DNA from 3 places in the Paenibacillus sp. FSL H7-0716 genome. Region 1 is predicted to be linked to each of the others. Evidence: riboswitches for the same ligand, from Rfam matches in the RefSeq annotation. Region 1 holds a riboswitch; each other region holds the start of a gene.
What was found. A riboswitch is a leader RNA that binds a small molecule or an ion and turns the genes downstream of it on or off. The one in region 1 is predicted to bind cyclic di-GMP.

Region 1 (3,283 bases):
CCAAAGCTGGAAGTGTAGTCCTCATGATCGTGCCTGGCTTGATGCTTCTGCTCTATGCTCTATATACCTCTTGGAAGGCTGTAGCTGCATTAGAAAAGAAAAATGCTGCCCTACTGCCAGCCTCACCGTCCCCAACAGAAACACAGCCCTAAGTTGATTGTCCACTTCCGCTTACGAACCGGAAGATACAATATATAAATTTTATAAAAATTCAACACAAATTTGAGGAGGAATTTTATTATGGGTATCAAGAAAACATTGGGTCTTGGCGTAGCATCTGCAGCACTGGGTTTATCATTAATCGGCGGAGGAACCTTCGCATACTTTAGCGACACTGCGCAAAGCACAGCTACATTCGCAGCGGGTACACTCGATCTGAACTCTGACCCTTCTGTCATCGTTAATATTCCTAACCTGAAACCAGGTGATACTGTAACTAAATCCTTCAAATTGAAAAACGATGGTTCGCTCGATATCGGATCTATCATTCTGAATACATCGACTCAAATCACGGATGCTAAAGGAGATAACTACCTTGATTTAGCCGAGTTCATTAAAGTTAAATTCCTTAGAAATAATGATAAAGGAGTACCTATCGTCTCTCCTGAAAATGTAGTTTATGAGACTACACTTGCTGCTTTAAAAAGTCAGCATCCCGATCTCGTAAAAAATACAGGTTGGGATCAACTCTTTACCGAAGCATCCGGTATTAAAGCCGGTACTAATGACAGCTTCTCCGTCCAATTCGAATTTGTTGAAAATAACCAAGATCAAAATATTTTCCAAGGCGATAGCTTGACACTGACTTGGGATTTCGTAGCTAAACAAGGCGCGAAAAAAGACTACTAAGATCAATAAAGTAATTTAATAAAATACTCGAAGAGCAGCAGATCCTGAATCCGGCCACGGATAAGCAGATTGCTGCTCTTCTCTTTACAATAAACTTTGTCCGATTTATTGATATTTGCTATACTAATAACAAAAATTACGGAGGGGCGTCAGCATAGTGCCACAGAATATGGGCCAACGTATCCAGCAGCTCCGCCTAGACAAGGGTTTCTCCCTATCTGAGCTTGCGGACAGAGCAGATGTGGCTAAGTCGTATCTTAGCAACGTGGAGAGAAACATCCAATCCAATCCATCCATCCAGTTTATCCAAAAGATCGCTGATGCGCTTCAGGTATCCATTCATGCCCTACTCTATGGAGAACCCAATGATGCAGAGGAATCACATTTAGATTCGGAATGGTTCCGATTGGTGCAGGAAGCTATGGACTCAGGCATTAGCAAACGCGAATTCAAAGAATTTCTGGACTATCAGAAATGGAAGCTCGATCAAAAGGATTAATACTTCCTACCAATCTGGTACGATCCTCTCTTCTACTAAATCATATCGAAAAAGGACACAGCGAAGAACCGCTGTGCCCTTTTTCGATATGTAACCCCTCTAATGTATTACTGCACGATCTGCACAGTTTTCTCATGAAAGAACTGGCGGATTTCATCTGCCTTAATGCCAGCCTTCTTAGCTGCTAATAATAAATGTACCCACTCTTGATCCAGATCAATAAACTGCTGTTCTCTGTTGCTACCCTGGTTGGACTTTTCCAAAAAATCTCCCCCTAAGATTTTACGTCCCCAGGCAATCCGGCTGTCATAGTATCTCTACCTTAGACCCGCGACTTTGTGCCCCTGCCTTTCGGCAAGTTTACCTTTTACTGGACCCTTTTCACGAAAGGATCTACTTAAAAAACTATAAAATTACTATCTGCAATAACATTATACAAAAAGAAAGCGGAAAAGTGTGTCGATTCCTGGTTACTTTTTATTTTTAAAACGAAAAATAAAAGATTTTTTTTCAAAGATCTTGTCCGATTATCACGATACTCGTCCGTTACATAAAATAAATTGTACTAGCAAAATAAATATTTACTGACCTAATAGTTAAAAATAAGGATAATAGAATCATTTTAATAGGCCTTTAGAATGGGTAATGAGAAGAAACACCCTTCTTTTCATTAGAACAAGCTAACCCATACCATTTTGCGAACGTATTGGACGAAAGAATGAATTGATTACAGTGGCTGAAAGTAGCACAATAAGATGAGAAATGAAACCGCAATCATCACAGCTCCAGTAAGCGTTGACACAAAATGTCACGTATGGAGTTCATCCGTTAAGGAGGATGTATTCATGGCAGCCAAAGAGCCCTATAACGAATCCATTTGGAGTAAGTATTACGGACCCAATTTAGGCTACATTCAAGAAAGATATGAACAGTTTGTGAAAGATCCCTCCACCGTAGAAAATAATTATCGCGAGCTTTTTACAAATTCGGGACCTCCTCCCCTAACTCCAGATAGCGAACCGGCTCCTCAGCCGCGCATCTCGGGAGACACCGAATGGCTTAGAAAAGCAGTAAGAGCTTCCAAGCTAATCGCCAATATTCGTATATATGGCCATATGGCCGCTGAAATTGATCCGCTGGTACGCGATCAGAATCCCATGGCAAAATATCTTGAGCTTGAAACCTATGGGCTGACCCGCGAAGACCTGATCGCACTGCCTGCAACGCTTATATGGGAAAATGCGCCGAATGATGTGCATACCGGATGGGATGCCGTGCAACGTATGCGTCAGGCATACACCAAGACCATCGCCTATGAGTTCGGGCATGTGCATGAAGAAAAAGAACTGCAATGGCTAAATAGACAGGCAGAATCCACCAGCTCACCAGCACCCCTAAATAATACAGAACGCAAAGAGCTCCTGAACCGCCTGATTCAGGTAGAGCAATTTGAAACCTTCCTCCACAAGACTTTTGTAGGTCAGAAGCGTTTCAGTCTTGAAGGCAATGATGCTCTTGTACCGATGTTAGATGAAATCGTACGTGCTGCTGCACATGACGGTGCGGAGCATATTTTGATGGGCATGGCGCATCGCGGCCGCCTCAACGTTCTTGCACATATTTTGGGCAAACCTTATGATATCATATTTTCAGAGTTTCATCATTCTCCGAACAAGGAGCTTTTCCCTTCCGAAGGCTCTACAGGCATTAACTATGGCTGGACAGGTGATGTGAAATACCATCTCGGTGCAGACCGTGCTGTCCGTGAAGGAGAAACCGTACGCACAAGAATAACACTAGCGAATAACCCAAGTCACTTGGAATTCGTCAATCCTGTCGTGGAAGGTTTCACTCGTGCCGCACAAGAAGATCGGAGCACTGCAGGACTGCCGAAGATTGATACCAGTAAAGCTATGGCGGTGCTGATGCATGGCG
Region 2 (3,283 bases), on a different contig from region 1:
GAGATTCAGCGAATTTCACGGCGTCCATTGGTACTTCATATAGAGTTCCATCGATACGACCTGTGGTTTTCTCCATACCCTTAAGAGCCATATCTAGTTGCTTATTATTGACCACGATAAAGATGACAGGGATATCTTTGCAGACAGCGGTGTTAATCTCAGCGCCGAGCATCATGAAACAACCATCACCTGTAATGCAGAGGACCGTTTCTTCAGGAGCTGCAACTTTTGCACCAATAGCCATACCGATCGAATTACCCATGCAAGCAAAATAAGCATCAAAAACAAAGCTGCCCGGTTTCTTAACCTTGTACCATTTTGCAGCGTGGAATCCATGACTTCCATCATCAACGAAAATTGAATTATTATAAGGAATCAAATCACTTAAAGTGCTCATTACCGAAGCAAGGGAAAGATTCTTGAGGGTTGAAAGCTCTTCTGAATAATCAGCATCGGCCAAAGCATCACGTTTGGTGATTGTGCTTGGGTCAATATGATTTAGGCAGTGCACCAAATTATCGCGCAGGTCCCCAGTGACCGGGATCGTTTTGGACAATAGTATTTTTCCGACAAAGGTTGGATCAATATCAAATTGAATTAAAGTTGCTGGATGATTCTCCCGTTTAAGATTACAGATGGTCATATCACTTAAACGTGATCCAAGCACTATAAATAAATCGCTTTTATTTAATAAATCGTCCCCGTGGGTCGAACCGCCAACGCCAATAGGACCATGATAGAGTGGGTGATCCCAGACTATAGCCCCTTTTCCACCAGGAGAGGTTACTACAGGAATATTAAAAGTTTCTGCGAGTTGAACAAGCTCTTTATGTGCTCCGGAGCGGTTAATTCCTTTACCCGCAATAATCAAAGGATTCTTAGCAGCTTGAATAGCATCGATGACTCTATCGATATTAGCTTGACTAATTAGAGACTCTCTTTCTGGGATTACTATATTGCATTCTTCCAATACTTCAGTTTGTACATCAAAAGGAATACAAAGATGAACAGGACCACGTTTGGTCAGGGCCACAGAAATCGCATGATTAAAAATAGTACCAAAGTGATCCCCACGTTCAACCAATTTACTGAACAAGGTGGCAGGTCTGAACATATCAGCTAAATCAGCCAGAAAAGAAGTGGAGTCCTGACATTGAGGAATTCCAAGCTCTGTAATGGATTGGTGGCCAGTAATAAATAGGACAGGTAGGTTGTTAGCTTTCGCATGTGCTGCTGCTGTAAGCAGGTTAGTTCCCCCAGGACCCGAAGTACCAAATGCTACGCCTAGGTTACCTGTTTTCAGCGCATATCCTGCTGCTTCGAATCCGGAGCTTGCTTCGTGTCTGCCGGGAATAAATTCAATACCGTAATCCACCATCTTTAGAACTATTGGACAAATCGATTTGCCAATGATCCCAAAAGAATGGGTGACTCCAAGGTTACGTAGTGCTTCCGCCATGTAATCTGCGACTGTCTTCAAAAGAAACACCTCACAAGTTTTTTGATATATATTAGTTATTAATCTATCGCATAGATACGATAGATCAATATACTCAAAAAGTAAAAACCTGTGCTCTATAGTAAGCACAGGTTGGTGGCATAAGGCGCCGCTAAGACTGAACAATAGTTCAGCCGTCCTGGTTCCTCTGCAACCTGGCAATCATGGCCTCAAACGAAAAAATGAGGCTGTAGATCCATGGTTTTGCGTCATCCTCTTTCGAGGATTTTGCCAATATTAATTTATAGTTGATAAGAATAATTTTCCTTTACAATATATTCCTCATTAATTTTTGTCAACATAATCCGCTAAAAAAACTCGAAATTTGACGAAAGTCTTGTCCAAGAGATGAAGTTTTGCCTCGCGAAAAAAACTGCCACCTAAGACTCAGCTTAGGTGGCAGTTGATAGTTTTGAACTAGAATTTAAAGATATGAATGGTTTTTTGCAGATTAAATACGGCCTGGGTCATTTTTTCCGTTTCTTCTGCAACAGATTGCAGGGCATTAATCTGTTCATTCATAGCCGCCGATACCTCTTCTGTGCCAGCAGCGGTTTCTTCGGTGATTGCTGAGATATTCTCGATTGCACTGGAAATTTTCAAGGCACTTTCTAGCATAAGATCACTCTCCGCAGAGAATGAAGAGATTTGCTCGGTAATGTACTGCACGCTTTGTACAATTTGTGCGAAAATATGGGCAGTTTGTGTGATCATTTCGTTCTGAACCTGCACGACCTCTTCATTGATGGCGATATTATCGATGGCTTGTTTAATATCTGACTCAATGCTGCGGACCAAACCGAATACTTCTTTTGTGGATGCCGTAGATTCCTCAGCAAGCTTGCGAACCTCTTGAGCTACAACGGCAAAACCCCGACCATGCTCTCCGGCACGAGCAGCTTCGATGGAGGCATTCAGTGACAGCAGGTTGGTCTGCTCAGCGATCTCTGTGATGGTCTTGGTGATCATCGTAATCCCGCGGGCATTTTGTGAAAGAGCTTCAATAGTATCAGCCACTTTTTGTGTAGCCTCTATGTTTTTACGCATGCCTTCAGCCTGTGTATCTACGGATTGGCGCCCTTGCTCAACAAGTTCTAAGGTATGTATTGAACGTCTGTTCATTTCTTTGGTGGAGTTCGTATAATTGGATACTTTGGTCTCAATGTCTTTAATGGATTCTGTCATATCAGCGATATCCGTAGATATTTCATTTGCACCAAGAGCGAGCTCAGTAGAGGAAGAGGCTACTTGTGCCATGACAATTTTCAGGTTCTGGTTCTTATCTTCGATTCCGCGGCTTGCATCCATAACTTGACGGGTGATCTGTGATGCATCGGTCAGAATCTTCTTGAGCTTATCAATCATTGTGTTAAAGGAGCGGCTTACGTCACCCATTGAACCGTTTTCGTCCGCTCTGCTAGTGAAATCCCCCTTCGAAATACTGTGAGATACATTAGCAATATCATCAAAAGAAGATGTAAGCGTTCTCTCCACGAAGCGAGCAACAGGTAAAGTCAGACCTGCAAGAACAACTACTAGTATAATTCCTACGAGAAATTGACCTAGAATCATTAACGTAACTAAGACAGGAATAGCAAACAGTGCGGCAACGAGGTAACATCCGGCAACAATTCTTTGTTTTAACGGAAGTTTGTGCATCCAGCTCATTGGTAAAATGTCCCCCTTATTAAATTTTATGTAATGGTGTTATTATAGGGGATTTATAGGTCATTGGTCTATAGAGAAGTGTCATAAATCTTCTTTAAGTAGTAGATATTTAGAATT
Region 3 (3,283 bases), on a different contig from region 1:
GTGGTCTTGGTCATAAAAGGAATCTTCTCTAAACCTTCGAAGCGGAGCAGTGGGGCTTTCCCTTGTTCCTCTGCTGTATATGGATTGACGATATACACTGTACCGCCCTTAGTCACTTCATGTGCATAATAACTATTCGTAGCAAATTCAGGAACGGTTATAATGTTCTTACCTGGACGCAATTGCACACCTCTAGCCCAAACATTCCAAGCGGCCTCTTGTTGAGAAAAGACTAAAGAAGGTAGCTTATCGTTAGAAGCTGCGTCCACATAAACGTTGATCGTATCTCCAGGCATTGCAACGAGACCTGTAGGCTGGTTGTTCGTACCAAAACCAATTCTCAGGTTTTCCTGCGCATGCTTTTTCATATCTCCACGTTGTTCCGCCTCAATGATGGTACCTTCGATTTGAACCTCGCCATTAACCAGCTTCTTAGCTAGTTCCAATGAATCTTTAAGGATTGGATAGAGCGGATGTACTTTTGCCGCTTCCTCCAATTCATTGATTTTTGCAACGTTATTATAAGCAGACACAACCGCACTCATCGTTCCATCTGTGAAAATACCATTTACAGCTTCGCTTACTTTATCTTCTGTATAAAATCTAAATTCAGCCGCAAAAGGTCTGTTAATATTAGCTTTTGTGAACTTAAATTTTAATCTTTTAAACTTCGTCGGTTCGAATTTAAATTCCAGAAAATCATTGGTACTAATCGCGGTTCCGCTAGATACCAGTTGGAAGGTCTCTCCTTTACTCGTCTCTGATGCATAGATTTCAAAAGCCTCTGGGAATCCTTTGCGATTATCTCTAGCTAAAAAAGCTACTCTGTCCAGCACTTCCGCTTGCGCTAGTTCAAACACAACTTCATTCGTGAAGCTTGCATCATTGTTTTTGTTCGTTTCCCAATGCGTAGTGGGCTGGTCATCCAGCATATATTCAGGCTTCGTACCTGGGTAGCTTCCACCGTTCACCGTTACTTTTGATACGTTTGCATTTGGCATTCTATACGCTTGGCTATAGGCATTTTCATAGGCTGTACCATACCCTTTTAGCTTCGAAACCTTGGCTGCCGTTGCCTCTACCTGATGGTTCTCCAAAAGGATCTTTGCATTCTCTATCTCTTCTTTAAACTGCGTATACAGTGGATGTGCCTGCACTTCATTCTCTAAAGCTGTTAATTTCTCTGTCGTATTAAAGGCAGCACTAACTTGGCTCAGGGTATCATCTGTAAATAAATTTTTCATTTTAGCAGAGAGACTATCCTCTTTATAAAAAGAAAACTCAGCCGCACTCGCCCAATCTTGGTTCGCTTTTTTGAAGACAAATTTAAGTCTCTTAAAAACCGTAGGTGCGAACTGAATCTCCACTACATCACCGGTTGAGCCTGTATATTCTCCAGAAGACACGAGCGTAAAATCACCCGCATCGGTAGTGGAGCCATAGATATCAAATTCTTGAGCAAAACCTTTACCTTTAGCACCGGATTGCCTAGCCGCGTATACCATTCTATTTAATTCAGTGGACTCATTGAAAACAAACACAACCTCATTCGTAAACGTTGAACTATTCGGTTTGCCAGTCTCCCAATGCGTGCTCATATCCCCATCCATAGCCTTAGCTATAGGCGAGCCTGAGTAGTTGCCACCGTTATTTGTGATGGATTTAATATTTGCTGGATTCATTCTAAAAACCTCATTATAGGCATTTAGAGCATCCTTGCCGTACAGCTCAAACGGAATAACCGAAGCGTTGCTTAATAAGTTGACCTTACTTTGTGCCACTGTTGTTGTTACATTTACCTTGCTTACCTCACTTGCTAAAGCATAACCTGCCTCACTTGAAAAACTGGCCAACATGGCTGCCGATGTAGCGATCGCAATCATTTTCTTCATCACTTCTTACCCCCAGATGTCATATGAATCTCTCCAGTGCCCAAAAATGGGCACAAAAAAAACTACCCCAAAAGAGTAGCTTGATTGCGTATAAAGTCGCCTAAAAATTAAGACTTAATTTTTATTAAACCTTAACAAGCATAAACACCTGTGGCGTCCTTATAAGGACGGTAAGCGTTTAAGCGAGAAATATAAGATATTAAGTATAGGTGTATAACGTATACTTTCTTATATTTTAACAAAAAGCGTTACACACTCTTTGGCAGCTGGCTGACAATAGTTATGATAACCTTAGTCCCTTTAGCTTTGCGTCCCTACATTTCCATAGGTTTGCCTATGAAGTTTCGAATACATTCAAAGAGTAACATAAGCCTAGATCTGATCGCATGATTAATTGGTATGAAATGAGTATAGGTAATTGCAATTAGTTTTTCTTAGGTGATAGATATTATTTATTGACTATCCCGGAAGAGAAGGGCATCCTTTAGGACTGTAGGTCTACTTAACTCCCCGATCCAAACAAGCGCCGGAACCAATTCCATACATCGCCCGTGACGGGAATTAATCCGAAACCATGTTCGCCAACTGCGATTACACCATATGCCCATTGTCCGATAGCTATGGCACCCCCAGCGATCCTGCCTATCGCTATCGCACCAAACGCCGTATCCCCTATGGCGATGGCCCCCAACGCTTTTTCCGCGATTGCGATCGCTCCTACAGCCACCCCTGCTATCGCAATGGCTCCCACTGCGAAGCCAAGCCAGCTAAGTGCTATCGCTCCAAGGGCTAACCACATTCCTAGTGATATTGCTCCTAAGGATAGTACGCCCACGCTTATCGCACCTATGGAAATCAAGCCTACAGCTACATCTCCAATAGCGATTAATCCAACGGCTGTCTTCACACGGGGTTTACCTCCACGACCATACGCTTGACCTGAGTATCGCCCTAGATTACTGCGAATACTGATGACCGGAAAGGAGGGAGAAGGCCATTGATAATCAATCTCTCGTCCATCAAAGCCCCTAGAATCTGCCCAGCGCGTTACAAATTGATGCCATTTCATATCCATCCCGTCCCCCTTTTCAATTACCTAAATTGTACATCCCATTGAATTATCTGTAATCGGACTCTGACCTGAAATTCATCTCATCCTCTGGACGGATATATACTCATTAGGATTACTGTTTGGGAATAGGATCAGGCTTTCCAAATAAATATCCCTGAAACAACTGATAACCACTCTGCTTAAGCCATTCAAAGTCCTCTCTAAACTCCACCCCTTCTGCTAAAGGAACGGATTGGATTTCTAAAGCTTTTTCTAAAAATTGTTTAGCTATTTTCTGTTTGTTCAGATCGCTGGACACACCCTGAACATATTTCATATC

Region 2: linked by a shared signal. The riboswitch ahead of MHH60_RS03355 (thiamine pyrophosphate-binding protein) and the one ahead of MHH60_RS11830 (anti-repressor SinI family protein) in region 1 are both predicted to bind cyclic di-GMP.
Region 3: linked by a shared signal. The riboswitch ahead of MHH60_RS07350 (NPCBM/NEW2 domain-containing protein) and the one ahead of MHH60_RS11830 (anti-repressor SinI family protein) in region 1 are both predicted to bind cyclic di-GMP.

The regions. Positions count from the first base shown of each region.
Region 1 covers NZ_JBBODA010000007.1:120,399-123,681, forward strand. The annotation lists gene sipW (signal peptidase I SipW) at 1-152, shown strand, start outside; gene MHH60_RS11820 (TasA family protein) at 241-849, shown strand; gene MHH60_RS11825 (helix-turn-helix domain-containing protein) at 1,019-1,348, shown strand; gene MHH60_RS11830 (anti-repressor SinI family protein) at 1,456-1,611, opposite strand; cyclic di-GMP riboswitch class I at 1,639-1,723, opposite strand; gene MHH60_RS11835 (2-oxoglutarate dehydrogenase E1 component) at 2,194-3,283, shown strand, end outside.
Region 2 covers NZ_JBBODA010000002.1:99,022-102,304, reverse strand. The annotation lists gene MHH60_RS03355 (thiamine pyrophosphate-binding protein) at 1-1,489, opposite strand, end outside; cyclic di-GMP riboswitch class I at 1,645-1,741, opposite strand; gene MHH60_RS03350 (methyl-accepting chemotaxis protein) at 1,916-3,166, opposite strand.
Region 3 covers NZ_JBBODA010000004.1:170,852-174,134, reverse strand. The annotation lists gene MHH60_RS07350 (NPCBM/NEW2 domain-containing protein) at 1-1,892, opposite strand, end outside; cyclic di-GMP riboswitch class I at 2,151-2,237, opposite strand; gene MHH60_RS07345 (hypothetical protein) at 2,395-2,961, opposite strand; gene MHH60_RS07340 (EAL domain-containing protein) at 3,077-3,283, opposite strand, start outside.